Regions from separate parts of the Peribacillus sp. FSL K6-1552 genome, predicted to be linked through region 2. Evidence: riboswitches for the same ligand, from Rfam matches in the RefSeq annotation. Region 2 holds a riboswitch; each other region holds the start of a gene.
The links. Region 2 has a riboswitch for cyclic di-AMP ahead of NST21_RS01425 (cation:dicarboxylate symporter family transporter). Riboswitches for the same ligand answer to the same signal wherever they lie in the genome.

Region 1 (5,262 bases), 760 kb from region 2:
CGTTAATTTAGTAAAAACCCCAGTAGGAATGATCCTACTGGGATTTTTTATGCGTCAAACCTATTCATTAAACTACCTACGCCTAGTATAAGTTGTGAGACAGATTCACTCTTTTAGCTGAACTAATTGCCTACTAAATCCTCTACCCTATTAAAGAAGAGCAGACTAACGAGGAAGTAAGTCCATGATAAAACCTATTAAAACCATTATTAAGAAGTGTATGATTCAAGAGATGCCTTCATCCTCTTCCCGCTTGAAATGAAGGGTATTTCGTCATGCCCCCATCAGCAAATAGGGTGATGCCCGTAACATAACTAGACTCCGAAGATGCCAGCCATACGGCAACCGCAGCGATTTCTTCGGGCTTTCCAATGTACCCCATCGGAATCATACTTTCAAGATCCTTTTTCTTTTCAGGATCTTCAAGCTTGTCGGCATTTATTGGTGTGGCTATTGCACCAGGACCAATGCTATTTACACGAATCCCTTTTGGCGCATATTCTAACGCCAAAGTTTCCGTAAGCAACTTCACACCACCCTTGCTTGCCGCGTAGTGAACAAATAAAGGCCAAGGAATTTTCTCATGTACACTGGACATGTTTATCACATTTCCTTTAATGTTGTTTTCTACAAAATACTTGATGGCTTCACGGCAACCTAAAAAATTACCAGTTAAATTGGTATCAATCACCCGGTTCCAGTCGCTTAAGGGCATCTCATGAGAAGGAACTGGATTTTCTATTCCTGCATTATTAATGAAAATGTCTAGTTTTCCAAATTCCTTTATGGCTGATTGCACAAGATTAATGACATCTTCTTCAACGGTGACATCACCTTTTACTGCAATAGCCTCCCCATCAGTTTTTTTGATTTCTTCTAACACACTATCTGCTTCCTCTAATTTAGTACGGTAATTAACCACGACCTTTGCCTTTTCCTGAGCAAAGCGAATTGCCATTGCTTTTCCTAAACCAGTAGATGAACCAGTTATCACAACGACCTTGCCTTCTAAATCTGTATACATTCTATCATCCTCCAATTAGCTTTTTGCGAGGCCGAGCATAACCCCAGCTATAATAATCAAGATAATTCCAATAACGATTCCAATTAATTGGCGCTTTGTTTTCTTCTCACGTAAAATGATGATCCCGCCGAGAGTTGAGATGACTATGCCCATTTGAGATAGGGAAAAACTCGTAGCGACTCCCACACGAGGCTGTGATATAAATAAAAACATGTTTCCTGCTGCCCATATTAATCCAGGAATGATATTGCGAATTGCATACTTATTAAACGGCTTATGTTTAAACGTTAATAATAAGCCACCTACCACCATCCCGATTGCTTGAGGAAACAATGCTGACCAGCCATTAACATCAAAAAGACGTGCAACAACCACATAAACTAAATAACCAAATGTTGAGATGAGTAGAATAACGATTCCCTTTTTCAAGTTTCCCGATTTACTCTCTTTTGATTCTTTATCTTCCAGTGAGGTCAACACGATTCCAATGATAATAAATACTAAAGCCAGTACGCCTAAAATAACCGCTTTCCGTGTAGACCATTCGTGAAAAACAATGACTCCAAATAAAGTAGTAGAAATTAGCTGTAATCCCGTTGAAATCGGCATTGTTTTAGAAACACCCATTAAATCAATGCTTTTGAGCTGATTAGCTTGTCCAACAGCCCAAAAAAGTCCTGAAACAAACCCCACACCAAAAACTAGAGGTGACAACTTGATATCCGCGAAAAAATAAACCCCAATAGAAAAAATCAAAGCCCCAATCGTTGTACCGAGCGTTTGACTATAGGGACCACCACCAAGTTTCACATTAAATAAAACGATACTTCCCCAGAATAGTGCCGGTAAGAGAGCTAATAATATATCCATCTTCAACCCCCACATATGTATATTCGAAACATAAAATCAGGAAATTAATTTTATTTTGTCTTTTTTTAATATGTTCTCATTAAGGAAATTGAGCCATGGTAATTTTATCAATGAAAACTTCTTAGAGGGTTACTGGATTTTGATCATCTAATAACCATTTAATCTAATGAATGATAATGATGAACTCAAAAGGATAGACAAATTCAGCTTCAGAAAAATTGTCCAACATAAAAAGGATTGCCAGCGGCAACCCTTTTTTCTCAATATAGAGCGTAAATTGAAGAAAGAGCAAACCCAGTTAAGGTTTGCTCTTTCGGTAGAGAATACAGCAAAGTAAGACTGTCTATGAAATCACTTTTTATATATTTTTATTTCTTCAAATGATAAGGTACAGTCGTAACAACTACATTCCTTCTATAAAGCAAGTAGGCCTTAATCAGTAAACTTGATTGGTTATGAAGAATATTGTGCCAGCCTTTCTTCGGAATAAATTGAGGGATTATTACCGTAACTTTATAGTTGGATTCCCTCGCTTTATGTTCAACCGTATCTACAAATTTAGTTAATGGCTGTATGATACTCCTGTAATAAGAGTTTAGTGTCACAAGTCTAACATCTGGTTGCCACTTCTTCCATTTTTCTTCGAATTTTTTTTCATCTTCTCTTTCAAAAGAAACATAAACGGCAATAACCTGATGTGCTGAAAGAGATTTAGCATAATTTAAGGAGTTCTCAACCACATGAGTTATACCAGCCACAGGTACAATAATGATATTCCCTTCTATTGGTAAGATAGGCTCACAAGTTGTAATCCTAAGTTGGTCACCAACTGCTTCATAATGCTTTCTAATTCGATGAAAAATAACAATGATGATAGGTAAAAAAATCAAAACAGGCCAAACCTGAGTAAATTTTGTTAAAAAGAATATCATCGTGACGATAAAGCTAATAAGGGCACCAATTGAATTAATGGTTAACTTCATCATCCATCCTTTTGGCTTTTCGCGAATCCATTTAACAATCATCCCGGTCTGGGACAACGTAAATGGAATAAATACCCCTACCGCATAAAGGGGAATAAGATTTTCTGTATGTCCTCCAAATGCAATTATTAAGATGATTGATGCAAGTCCTAGTATGATAATTCCATTGGAATATCCTAATCGGTCTCCTCTAATTGTAAACGCCCTAGGTATGAATTTATCCTTTGCAAGATTTACCGCAAGCAAAGGGAAAGCAGAATAGCCAGTGTTGGCAGCAAGTATTAATATTAATGCTGTCGTACCTTGGATAAAGTAATACATAAAATTGCGTCCAAATATCTCTTCAGCAATTTGTGAAACAACAGTTACCTCTGCGCTAGGAACAATGCTTAAATAATAGGCTAAGAATACAATACCCGTAAATAACACAGCAAGTAAAGAACCCATAGCTATTAATGTTTTTGCAGCATTATTAGGCGCTGGATTTTTAAAGTTTGGAATCGCATTGGAAATCGCTTCAACTCCTGTTAATGCAGAGCTACCTGATGCAAAAGCTCTTAGAAGTATAAATAAACTGATCCCTGCTACTGGTGTTCCGATTGATGCATGTAAGTCAGGGGAAACTTCACCAGTCAAAATTTTGTATACACCTACACCAATCAGAATGAATAACGCTAAAACGAATAGATACACTGGATAGGCTAATACGGAAGCCGACTCTGTTACCCCTCTTAGGTTAAGGATGGTAAGAAGAATTACAAAAATTATAGCAATAATCACATTATATGAATGTAGGCTGGGAAAAGCAGATGTGATGGCATCTGTACCCGCAGAAACACTTACAGCCACAGTTAGGATATAGTCGACTAACAAAGATCCTCCAGCTATCAACCCAGGATTCACACCCAAATTGTTTTTTGAAACCACGTATGCTCCCCCGCCATGAGGATAAGCAAAGATAATTTGTCTATAGGACAAAATTAAAGCCATTAACAGAATCAATACACCAATGGCGATAGGAATGGAATACCAAAATGCTGCGGCACCCACTGTAATTAAAACAATTAAAATTTGTTCCGGGCCATATGCAACGGAAGACAAAGCATCAGAAGATAATATGGCCAAAGCTTTTGTTTTGTTAAGCTTTTGGTCACCTAATGCAGTAGATTTTAGAGGCCGACCTATTAAGAACCTCTTTATAGAAGATAACACTAAGAATCACCGCCATTTTTCAAATTAAGTTTATTTTGCCCAGTTATATGAAAAAAACTTCACGAAAAAAACAAGAATAAAATAGAAAAATGCCCACAAGTCATAGTTAAATAGACCTGCAGACATCATTTTTTTGTCTCACAAGCTCCACCTTCCTTCTCATATAACGCTTACGAGGTTAGCTGTCGGATTCGGACCTTTGAGTAGCCCTACCTAGAAAGGATTCACCCCTTGGATTGAAAACAATCCTAATAACGGTTCCCCCGTACCATAAGGTTTCAGCGATTTAGAAATATGAAACTGTTGATTATCATACTCCCGTGATTCGGAAAAGTAAATGAAAATTTTGCAAACAATAAGAATAATTTTTTCTTAGAGAGGTTATGTTGTTAACAAATACTTCATTAGTGATTAAGACACATTAGTACCAAGAAAGGAGAGAACAGAATACATGCCCCAAAAAACTGATAACCCAATCATATCTGATGAGTTTTTAGATCAAGTGGCTAAAGAAATTAACGAACAATATGGTGGTCCTGCAAAGGAAAAAAATGATCAGCACCATAATAGAAATAGGGAAGAAAGAAGCTGAATACTTCTCTCATTTATTAACAAAAGGAAATTCCTTTCTGAATATCTCCCCAAGAAAACTCTGGATTTCTCCCACCCAGAGTTTTTTACACTAGACACCTTTAATTCCTCACCTGTTTATAACCAGTAAATTAGGAACTACCATTAGTACTTCTCTCCTCTTTGTGGTTTCTTATCAGCTCAAAATACCTCTCACGATTTGTTATTTTCTATACTCAACTTATAAAGAAAACTTTATTTTTAGTTGAGTAAGAATGGAAATCTAGTAATCTCCCCTCACCCTTTAGGACTCATATATTCATTCATTCATTATGATTAACTAATTAAAAATTATGTGCTCTTTCTTTTAACAACTTGTCCAAACCAATATAGCTTATTCTCATAGAATGATTACAAGAAATTATTATTACCGAAAGGAGAAAAACAACATTGAGTGATACTGATGAAGTTTTATATGATTCTCCAATGGTCCCAAATGGAAAACTAATTTCTGGCCATACAAAGGAGTTTCAAAAAGATGTACTTGGCTTTCTTACCCGTTTATCAAAAGAATATGGAGACGTTGCAAAATTCCGTTTTGGA
Region 2 (5,262 bases):
GTGAATTTGAAGTGGGAAAGTTGTTGATAGTAGGCGGCAATATAATAGCGGGTCTATTTTACCCTACCATATACTTATTTTTATCATCTCTATTCTTTTGGATTGTTATAGATATCCCATACATAAAATTAGTAATCGTTCAAATGATTATTTTTGGTTTGCAATTATTAGAAAAGGTGTTTCTAATCCCTATATTAGTATTAATGGATATCGGAAACGATGCAAATCCTTTTTCATTGGGAGTTATCAGTCAGTACTTTCTCAGAAGTGATTACTTTATTCACTTTTTCAGTGAAATCACCATTTTTCAATTTCTGATTATTGCTCTGCAATATTTCTATTTAAAGGAATTTTCAGAACGGAATAATTATTTGGTGCTTTTAATGATTGTTCTATTCTATCTGGCCACGTGGTTTGTTAAAGCCTTTTTAGCGTACATCCAAGTGGGCGTATTTGTATAAGGTGGGTGAAAACAATGAAAAAATGGAAAATTGCAGCCGTATCAGTGGCATCTGCTGCATTAATAACCGTTAATTTTTACCTGATCGAGAAAAAAGAAAGCAAAGTGGAACGAACTGTTTTTGCTGAAAACTGGACAAAGGTAAAAAAAGATACAATTACGGATACTTTTCAAACAAAAGGGGTAATTAAACCTGTAGAAGAGTATGATATCTATTTCGATACCAAGAAAAATGATTTTCAGAAATTCCTTGTAAAAGAGGGAGATGAGGTAACGGCTGGATCTTCGTTGTTTGAATATACTACACCCGAACTGGATGCTCTCAAAGGAAATCTAGAAGCGGAAAAAACTGCCGCTGAGGGTGAAATTGTGGGGATTAATGATTACATTGATAAGTTGAAAGCTTATCAAGGAAGTTTGACAAGTAATTCTAATAAAGCAGTAATCGATAATTCGATAGAAAAGAGCTTAAATATTGATATAACAACTACCTCTTCAGACTTGATTGAAAGTAATATTGAGCAAGAAATGTACAAGCTGGAACTTGAAATAAACCGCTTGGAAGAAAAGGTTGTTATGCTGGATGCTCAATTAAGTTCAATTGAGGAGCAAAAAGGCGCGGTTGAGACGGCGAGTGAGGCTGATGGTGTTGTGAAAAATATCAATAAAAACCTGAATAATCCCATTATATCCATTGTTTCAACAAATGTGGCAATTGAAGGGGATTTCTCCGAAGAGGAGATGAAAAAAGCTGAAGTGGGCATGACTATAAAGGCAAGTTCCCCTGATTTAAAAAAGGCGTTGAACGGAACAATAGGTCGTATACATTCTTATCCAGCGGAGGAGCCATCACTAAAAAAAGATAACAGATTTCCATTTCAGGCAATGATTGAACCGGGAGATGAAGTAACTAAACCTTTGTTGGTAGGGTCAAAAGTCAATCTTACTGTAATAACCAATGAGAAAGCGGGTGTACCCTCTATCCCTGTAGAGGCAGTACATCATAAAAAACAGCCGCATGTCTACAAATTGACTAAAAAAGGCTATGTGGATAAACACTATATTATAAAAGGGCTTAAAGCAGAAGGAAAGCAAGAACTCATAAAGGGACCGGCGGTAGGTGATGTCATCCTAATAGAACCGAATAGGATTGTGAAAAATCATTCTTATTTTGTTACTCCAATTCAGTTTGAGAAGGTGAAATCTGCTAGTTATAAAAAATTCACCACTCGGGAAAAAGTGAGGTATATATTACTGGGAATGTTAGAAAAATAATCCATTTTTCATTATTCAAGAGAGGGGACATATCAATCAGTTTTATTGTTATTTATATATCCATATAACAAAATTAAGCAAAATAGAGAATGTGTTATTATAGGTAAAATGGTCACTAATACAGAATATTCAGACATTTGCAAAGGTTTTTTCTTAAAGGGACAAGAAAAAATATTTACAGAATAACATTTTTAGTATAATATTTTATTATTAAGTATTCGCTTAATCTTTTACAAGAACGGGGGACCCATTTTTGCGGATTTTTTTCGCTAGGGGTGAATTCAGAAATGAAAGGGCTTTTGTGTTTCCAATTCCTAACCCGACAGCTAACCTCGTCAGCGTCTTTAAGGGAACATGTGTGAATATTCACGCCTATAGGAAATCGACACATGAAGTGTCTTTTTTTTCGGCGTAAAGATAGAGTTTTTCAATAAAAGAAAAATTACTTTCTTTCTATTAGTATCTTGTTTCCCTTACCGAGACAAAATGTTTTTGCATCAAAGACTTTATGGAAGGTGAGGAAAGTAAATGAAGAAATTTAAATTAAGTTTAGCTAGCCAAATTTTTATTGGTTTAATTCTAGGGATTATTGTTGGTGCCATTTTTTATGGTAATGAGACGGCCCAAAACTTTTTACAGCCATTCGGAGACATTTTCCTACGAATGATTAAAATGATTGTTGTACCAATCATTGTGTCAAGTCTTATCGTTGCAGTTGCAGGTGTAGGTGATTTAAAATCAGTAGGTAAACTTGGAGCTAAATCAATATCATACTTTGTGGTGGTAACTATGATAGCGATTGTTGTTGGTCTAGTTTCCGCGAATATTATCCAGCCTGGTGTTGGTGTAAATATGGACAAGCTAGAACAAACTGATATTTCTACCTATGTTGATACAGCCGAAACTAAGCAACATGAATCTTTTGTAGATACAATTGTTCACATTGTACCATCCAATCCAATTAAAGCTATGGTAGAAGGCGATATGCTAGCGATCATTTTCTTCTCTGTTTTGTTTGGACTTAGTATTGCGGCTATCGGTGAAAAAGGTAAACCTGTATTCCGTTTCTTCCAAGGTTCAGCAGAAGGAATGTTCTACTTAACTAATATGGTCATGAAATTTGCTCCTATTGGGGTATTCGCACTTATCGGTGTGACCATCTCCAAGTTCGGTTTGGAATCTTTAATTCCATTAGGTAAGTTAGCGCTTTCTGTATACGGAACAATGATTTTCTTTGTAATTGTCGTTTTAGGCCTTATTGCAAAATTTGTAGGTTTCAATATCTTTACGTTAATTAAGCTTCTTAAAGAAGAATTAATTCTCGCGTTCTCGACAGCAAGTTCAGAGGCAGTTCTTCCGAGAATCATGGAAAAAATGGAAAAAGCGGGATGCCCGAAACATATTGCTACGTTTGTTATTCCGACAGGATACTCATTTAACCTTGATGGTTCTACATTATATCAAGCGTTAGCAGCTATCTTCATCGCTCAAATGTATGGGATTGATTTAAGCGCTTATGAACAAATTACACTAATGTTAGTGTTAATGATCACATCTAAGGGGATTGCAGGTGTACCTGGTGTATCTTTCGTAGTTCTTTTAGCAACATTAGGAACAGTTGGTATTCCAATTGAAGGTTTAGCATTTATTGCTGGTATTGACCGTATTCTTGATATGGGCCGTACAGTAGTAAACGTTATTGGTAATTCACTTGCGGCAATCGTTATCTCAAAATGGGAAGGTCAATTCAACCCTCCTGCCAATAATGAAAAACTAGAACAAGTTTCTTAATATAAAAAACCAGAGTGATATGTCACTCTGGTTTTTTTTTGTGAATTTTAAAAAACTAATTCTTATTTAACAATCCAGAAGCGGCAATCTGATGAGAAAGTGATGACATCATCGCTTTCATGGAATAATTCACTTCGGTAAAAACTTTCTAGGACAGTAAAACCTGCTTCATTGAGACAGTCAAAGACTTCCCGTTGATTAGGTATATGAAGAAAGGTATCTTTTTGTAGGGTCTTTCCAGAGGTGAAAATATCACCAAACTCATATAGCCGGTCATCCTGTTTACCTTCACACCAAATCATTTCTTCCTGCTCCCAAAAATTCAGGTAATTTTCATTTTTGTCACGGTCATGGGTGGTAAAAATGAAAATGCCATCAGGTACTAAAACACGGTTAATTTCTTTTAAAGCTAGAATGCGGTTTTTTCGTTGAGGGATTTGCATTAAACCATTAAAGGTGAAGATTGCTTTATCGAATGATGAGTTATTGAAAGGAAGGTCTGTGACGTCGCCAAGGATAAAAGGTATATCTAGGTTTTCTTCACGTGATATTTTCCGGGCTTCTTGTAGCATGGCAGGAGTTAAGTCGAACCCGGTTATCTTATGGAAACCTTGTCTATATAAGGAAAAGGTGGTTCTTCCTGTACCACAACCGATATCAAGGATTTTGTCATCTTGGGAAAAATATTTCTCGAATGCATACTTTTCAGATTGCCACAGGCCTATCTTTTTCGTTGCATCGGCATAAAGGGGAGCGGCTTCATGAAAAGAATTAATGATAAAACCTTTATCAATTTTATCCATCGTCATTCCTCCAAACCTTTATTTTTACTATAATATGGTTATTTATTTTTGTCGAGCTTGGATCTATCTTATTTAAATTAAAGGCTGAACTTTTTACATGGTAAGAAATAAAGGCATATATCTTTCACTATGATGTCATAAATGCAGGTGTGGATTTACATTCTTAATTATATAACCTTCGTGAAATCCAAAAAGTTTGATAAAATAACACTAATGATTGAAAGGATCGGAGGGGATAAGGTTATGAAAAATGAAAGTAATGATATTTTATATATGCATATGCAGGCTTCCGAACGGTTTGTCCTTTTTAACGGTCTTACTTTTCAAGAGTTTGCCTTCTCACTGCCATATACCTTGAATTCCATCTTATTATTGAAACATCAATTCGATGGTGGGGAATATAATTTGAATGTTCTGCTTGAAAGCGTATCATCTGAAGATATTTCTAAACTCCTTAAAGAGAATGTTCGAGGGTATGGGGATTTCTGTTGGATCGATTTTGAAGAGGCAGACGGATTAGATGAATTAGAGGGGAGGGAAATATCGGAACTTTTATATTTAGGGCATACGAAAAATCATTTGGAGCCTCCTTTTTTTCGTAAACTGAATAATCAGTTCGTGTATCTTGCTCAGGATGACGGCTGGTTTAATAAAATTTATTTTCGTTCTCTTTCGACATATTATAATATGTTAGGGAGTCTAATTCCATTGAAGCTGGAGCCGTTAAAAGTGGAAAGAAATTGGTTGAGGATCAGAAAGAAAAAAGAATTAACTGCTATTCCCATAGATATCATTACTGCCTTGGCCCCTATTCTGGCAGAGGGTCTCATTTTTTCATTCAGGCATGTTAAGTACTCAAGGACTAAGATTGAGGTTCCGGCATGGGTTGTGGGGGATTATTTAAACATGGATGAGATGTATGACGACTTTTCT
Region 3 (5,262 bases), 4.7 Mb from region 2:
TCATATCACTAAACGATAACACCGCGTTACTTCCCCTTATTGGTGATATTGACACAATGAGAGGGATGTTCTTGCTTGAAAACACGTTACAAAAATGTGCAGAAAAAAATGTTACTAGGCTTTTTATAGACTTATCAGGTGTTCATGCAATCGACAGTGTATCTGCTCAACAACTGTCAAAATTGATTGAATCCTTACATCTAATTGGGGTTGATACAACTCTTTCGGGACTTCGTCCAGACATAGCTATTACTGCTGTGCAACTTCAACTGCCTTTTGATAAAGTAACGATAAAATCCACTCTGGCCCAAGCGATTAATACAAATGAATAAACTATCTACAGGCTGGGACACAAGGCCATAAAGCTAAAAATGGTTTAACTGGGGGAATTCTTACGTGAATGGTAAGGAAGTATTAAGGAGATTTGGTTTTCATGTAGAAGAGAAAAATAGATTGAGGACGGTGGACCATTGGATAAACAAGTAACATATGATAATGAAGCAGAAATGGGCTATATTTACTTGGCTGAACCATATAAGTACAAAATTTCAAATACGGGTGAGCTCCCACAAAATAATGATATAATGTTGGATTTTGGTAACGACCTTCCGATCATCGGAATTGAATTAGCAGGAGATACTGCGATAAAAGTTAAACATCTTGTTGATACAATACATATATTCAAAAAGGCAATTACTGCAGATCATGAGCTTTTTTACTCTTTCAGATTGAATGATAAATCAGTAAAACAGTCAGTTACTCATCCAGATACTGCGAAAATAGTGTTTCTCTTTTCGGATGCTGACTGTTTAGATTTTATAGGGATTGATATTTATGACACAGATTCATACGATGAGGCATTCTTAATTGGCCGATAAGCCCAATCTTTTTTAGGTCATCTCGTCCAGCGAAAGCCGGAACCGATGAGAGGGTATCCTGCTCCTTGATTAGGGACCTAGGTTATTCAATATTTGCAAACACGGCTAGATCTTCTTTATTACCAACCACTAAAAGCATATCTTTTTCAAGGATATTCTGATCAGGTGACGGAGCTATGATAATTTCTCCATTACTCACGATGGCAATAACACTGATATTATACTTCGCACGTAAATCAAGCTCTCTGAGACTTTTTCCTGTCATGCTTATGGGTATAATGATTTCCTCGATATTGTATTCTTTTGAGAGTTCTATATAGTTCAGCATGTTGGGTGATAGGAGTTGATTAGCGACCCGTTCACCCATATCTCTTTCAGGGTAGATAACCCAGTCAGCACCAACTTTAGCGAGCACTTGACCGTGATGTTTATTTAGAGCTTTTGCTATTACCTTTTTCACTCCTAGTTCCTTTAAAAGCAATGTAGTTAAAATGCTTGACTGCATATCATTTCCGATGGCTACGATGACACAATCAAAATTACGGATACCAATGGATTTTAGTGCCTCTTCTTCGGTAGTATCAGCCATAACTGCATGAGTTACACTTAATTCTGCATTCTCGACTCTTTCCTCGCTTACATCAATACCCAAGACTTCTTGACCGGCTGTATATAATCTATGAGCTACACTCGTTCCGAATCTTCCTAAACCGATAACGGCATATTGTCGTTTTCCCATCTTTAACACTCCCTCATTAATGATTAACCAATCATGATTTTGCCTTTTGGACGGCGGAATGGATCTGGTTTACGTCTCATTGCGATAGCAAAAGCAAAAGTCAAAGGTCCAACCCGGCCCGCAAACATTGTGAAAATTATGAGCATCCGACCAATGGGGGATAATTCAGGGGTTAATCCCATTGAGAGACCCACGGTAGCAAATGCTGAAGTGGCTTCAAATAAAACCGTCAAGAAATCACTTCCGGTTTCTGTAATAGTCAGCAGAATGGTGATGGTTGAAACGATAAATATCCCGATAGAGGTAACGGATAATGCTTTAAATATCGTTTCATTCACAATGCGGTGCCGAAACAATACCACATCTTCTTTTCCTTTAATCTGTGACCAAACCGTTCCAATCAGCGTCGCTAATGTGGTGGTTTTAATCCCACCGCCAGTCGATCCCGGTGAAGCCCCAACAAACATCAAGAAAATGATCAGCAGCAATGTGGGTTGTGTTAAATCAGGGATATTCAATGTATTAGAACCTGCTGTCCTCGGAGTAACGGATTGAAACAAAGAAGCCAACGTTTTCCCCATGAAAGATAAAGGCTGCAATGTTTTGGCATTTCCAAATTCAAATATAAAGATTAAAATGGCCCCTCCAATTGTAAGGATTAAGCTAGCCATCAGTACAACCTTCGTATGTACAGACAAACGATGGGTATCACGGTATTCGTAAATTTCATTCATCACGATAAATCCTATTCCGCCTAATGTGATCAGGGAAGCGACTGTAAGGGTTACGAAAGGATCTGATGCATAAGGAGTCAAGCTCCTAAACCCTCCCATTAAGTCAAAGCCCGCATTATTGAAATTGGAAATCGAATGAAAAAGGCCGTAATAGATTGCTCTGCCTATTGGCATGTCAAAAGAAAAGCGAATCGATAGTATAACGGCACCTGAAATTTCAATAATGGCAGTGTAAATTAAAATCCTTTTTACTAACTTAACTACACCTGCCATAGATAAATTATTTAAAGACTCCTGCAAGATTAGCCGGCCTTTTAAAGAAATTCTTTTGCCTAATAAGAAAAAGAAAAGCGTCGCAAATGACATAAACCCCAAGCCGCCTATTTGAATGAGTGATAAAATGACCAACTCTCCAAATGTTGTAAAAGTGGTTCCCGTATCTACTACGACAAGCCCTGTTACACATGTAGCAGAGGTTGAGGTAAATAAAGCATTTAGAAAAGAAAGACCATTCCCATTTTCAGTGGAAATCGGCAGGGTTAATAAATAGGCTCCAACAAGTATCAGGAAGGCAAAGCCAAGTACAAGAATTTTTGGCGGATCTAACAAATCTTTTGCTTTTATCAAATTGATCATCCTTACCCTGTTAATGAATTAGCAACCTACTAACAAACGTAATATATCCACAGATAACTAACCATTATCCAGTGATAGGGTTAGTATTTCGCTCGTACTGCATTCCATTCGTCATCCATCTAGATAAACAATCAATAGACCAAGTTCCTTTTGCTATACATGCGTCCATTCTGCACAAGCCCTTTTATTTGTGAAAAAGGTATTCATTATCCTTAATCAAGCTTAGGTAATTCTCTTTGGAAAATCCTTTTTTAAAGCATAATAAAAAGACCTACATAACATCTGGCTGCTATTTTGTCACAAAAAAGCAAACAAAAAAGCCCCTGAAATAGGCGGTCTTATGACCTCCTTCGCTTTAGCCGACGAAGTTAGCTGACGGGTAGGATGGCGAAAGAGCTGATCTCATCCTTTCTGCAAGGCAGAATTAACCCCAAATGATTGGTTCCTCCGTACTCAATTTACTTGAGTTTAGGCCGAAATGCATTAAATTGATAAACGTATTCTACTCCCATCATTTACTAGTTGTAAACCCCTAAATTGTAAAAAAATATTGCTAGAACAAAACAGAAAATTTACGTTTTTTTTACATATTAAAAACTTATTGACAAAAATTAGTTGGGACATTATGATAGGTTCGATAAATTTGAAAATTTTATACATCTTTTCATGAAGCATATGTCATTGCGAATCTATGTTTCTAATATATATATATGGTATTTCCTTTTGGAATTAGATACAGAAAATCTCAAAGTTCATTGCATTCGTATTTTGAAATTTTAATACATTATATAAAAAAGGCGGGCAAGTATGGAGAAGACGTTTAATAGATATGTTGTTAACGCTACAGGTAAAGGTGGACAGACGTATTTAACTCAATGCCAGGATAAAGATGCACTAAGGAAATGGATAGCCGATCATGAGGATCAAATAATAATGAATGAGTTAAGGATAACAGATAAGAAAAAGAATCCATTGATAAATTTTTTTTTCAAAGGTAATATCATCTGAATCCATAGGTCCTTATTAACTGGATCATGCGAATAATTGAACATTAAAAGATAGTAGAGGGTCAAGCATATTGAATAATAATTCACTCATTATGTCCTTTTGCAGTATTTCAACTATTTAAATTCCTGCGTTAATCAGGCAATCTGAAACTTAACATCCATATTGCGTTATATTTTCAAACTCATTTATATTGAATGAGTTTTTTTGTGTGTATATTAAATATTGGGATGGAAATATTCAAAAAAGCTTAAAAGAGTTTGATGTAATAGAAAGTGTTTTCGAAAATGGCTCTAAAGGAAACGAGTGAAAAATCCTGGAAGACCGAAAACCGATGAGGAAAAAGTTATGCCTTATATCATATGGATCAAAGGATATTTCTGCATTCGTTCGGATAGTTGGTTTATGCAAACTTACCATGAAAATGTAATGCAATATATGAGGAAGTTAGAGTATATGTCAGTATTATTCAAAAAAGTCCACACCTATTATAGGTGTGGACTTTTTGAATATTACTTTGCAGAGTAATGAGTTACTTACAGTAATATTTTTGATAAACAACTTCAAATTGTAAATAGTGTTGTTGTCTTGTTAGAGAATGACAGAAGAAGTCAGTCCTTTTTGGGGATTTTTTAGACTAGCATCACTCAACACTTTTGCAGTACTGTTCATGAATCCAGGAGAGTTTTTCTGCCATATTGTAAGTGTTCTTCAATATGTCGAACTACTTCTTCCATGTTGCCTTTTTCCAGGGCCTCTACAATTAATACGTGTTCATCATATGTTTGCTTTAGGCGATCTATTTTTTTCTTTAATACTTCTTTTCCATAAAATTTCAGTTTTTCTCTAATGCTTTTAAACATCTCTAACATTTGTTCATTTTTATTAAATTCCATTATTCTAAGATGGAACCTCATATCGTATTCAAGTGCTGAATAGGAATCCTCATTTTTTATATACTCGTATTGCTGATTTAAGATGTCATATAGTTCTTCGACTTGGTGTTTTTCAATACTTTGTGAAAGCTTACGTAACGCAAATGTTTCAAGTGCAATTCGTATTTCATACACTTCATTAACTTGTTTTACAGAAATATCACATATATAGATACCTTGCTTTGGATGGATGCGTACCAATCCATCGTGTTCTAAACGCTGAAGGGCTGACCGAATAGGAGTCCTGCTCATTTCTAACAGTTCACTAAGATCCCCCTCTTTAACAAATTCTCCTGGCGATAACTCTCCGTTCATAAGTAGTTTCTTAATCATCT

Region 1: it holds a riboswitch for cyclic di-AMP, as region 2 does, so the genes downstream of both, NST21_RS05000 (APC family permease) here and NST21_RS01425 (cation:dicarboxylate symporter family transporter) in region 2, are expected to answer to the same signal.
Region 3: it holds a riboswitch for cyclic di-AMP, as region 2 does, so the genes downstream of both, NST21_RS23995 (TrkH family potassium uptake protein) here and NST21_RS01425 (cation:dicarboxylate symporter family transporter) in region 2, are expected to answer to the same signal.

The regions. Positions count from the first base shown of each region.
Region 1 is NZ_JBBOST010000001.1:1,038,751-1,044,012, reverse strand. Features, by position in the region: gene NST21_RS05015 (NADPH-dependent FMN reductase) at 1-6, shown strand, start outside; gene NST21_RS05010 (SDR family oxidoreductase) at 239-1,024, opposite strand; gene NST21_RS05005 (RhaT/GlcU family sugar-proton symporter) at 1,040-1,894, opposite strand; gene NST21_RS05000 (APC family permease) at 2,263-4,089, opposite strand; cyclic di-AMP (ydaO/yuaA leader) riboswitch at 4,241-4,383, opposite strand; gene NST21_RS04995 (bacitracin ABC transporter ATP-binding protein) at 4,541-4,681, shown strand; gene NST21_RS04990 (cytochrome P450) at 5,110-5,262, shown strand, end outside.
Region 2 is NZ_JBBOST010000001.1:281,445-286,706, forward strand. Features, by position in the region: gene NST21_RS01415 (hypothetical protein) at 1-461, shown strand, start outside; gene NST21_RS01420 (efflux RND transporter periplasmic adaptor subunit) at 476-1,735, shown strand; cyclic di-AMP (ydaO/yuaA leader) riboswitch at 1,945-2,091, shown strand; gene NST21_RS01425 (cation:dicarboxylate symporter family transporter) at 2,264-3,526, shown strand; gene NST21_RS01430 (class I SAM-dependent methyltransferase) at 3,589-4,329, opposite strand; gene NST21_RS01435 (hypothetical protein) at 4,573-5,262, shown strand, end outside.
Region 3 is NZ_JBBOST010000001.1:5,012,318-5,017,579, reverse strand. Features, by position in the region: gene NST21_RS24010 (STAS domain-containing protein) at 1-332, shown strand, start outside; gene NST21_RS24005 (hypothetical protein) at 471-878, shown strand; gene NST21_RS24000 (potassium channel family protein) at 961-1,617, opposite strand; gene NST21_RS23995 (TrkH family potassium uptake protein) at 1,641-2,987, opposite strand; cyclic di-AMP (ydaO/yuaA leader) riboswitch at 3,330-3,472, opposite strand; gene NST21_RS23990 (hypothetical protein) at 3,795-3,995, shown strand; gene NST21_RS23985 (GntR family transcriptional regulator) at 4,661-5,262, opposite strand, start outside.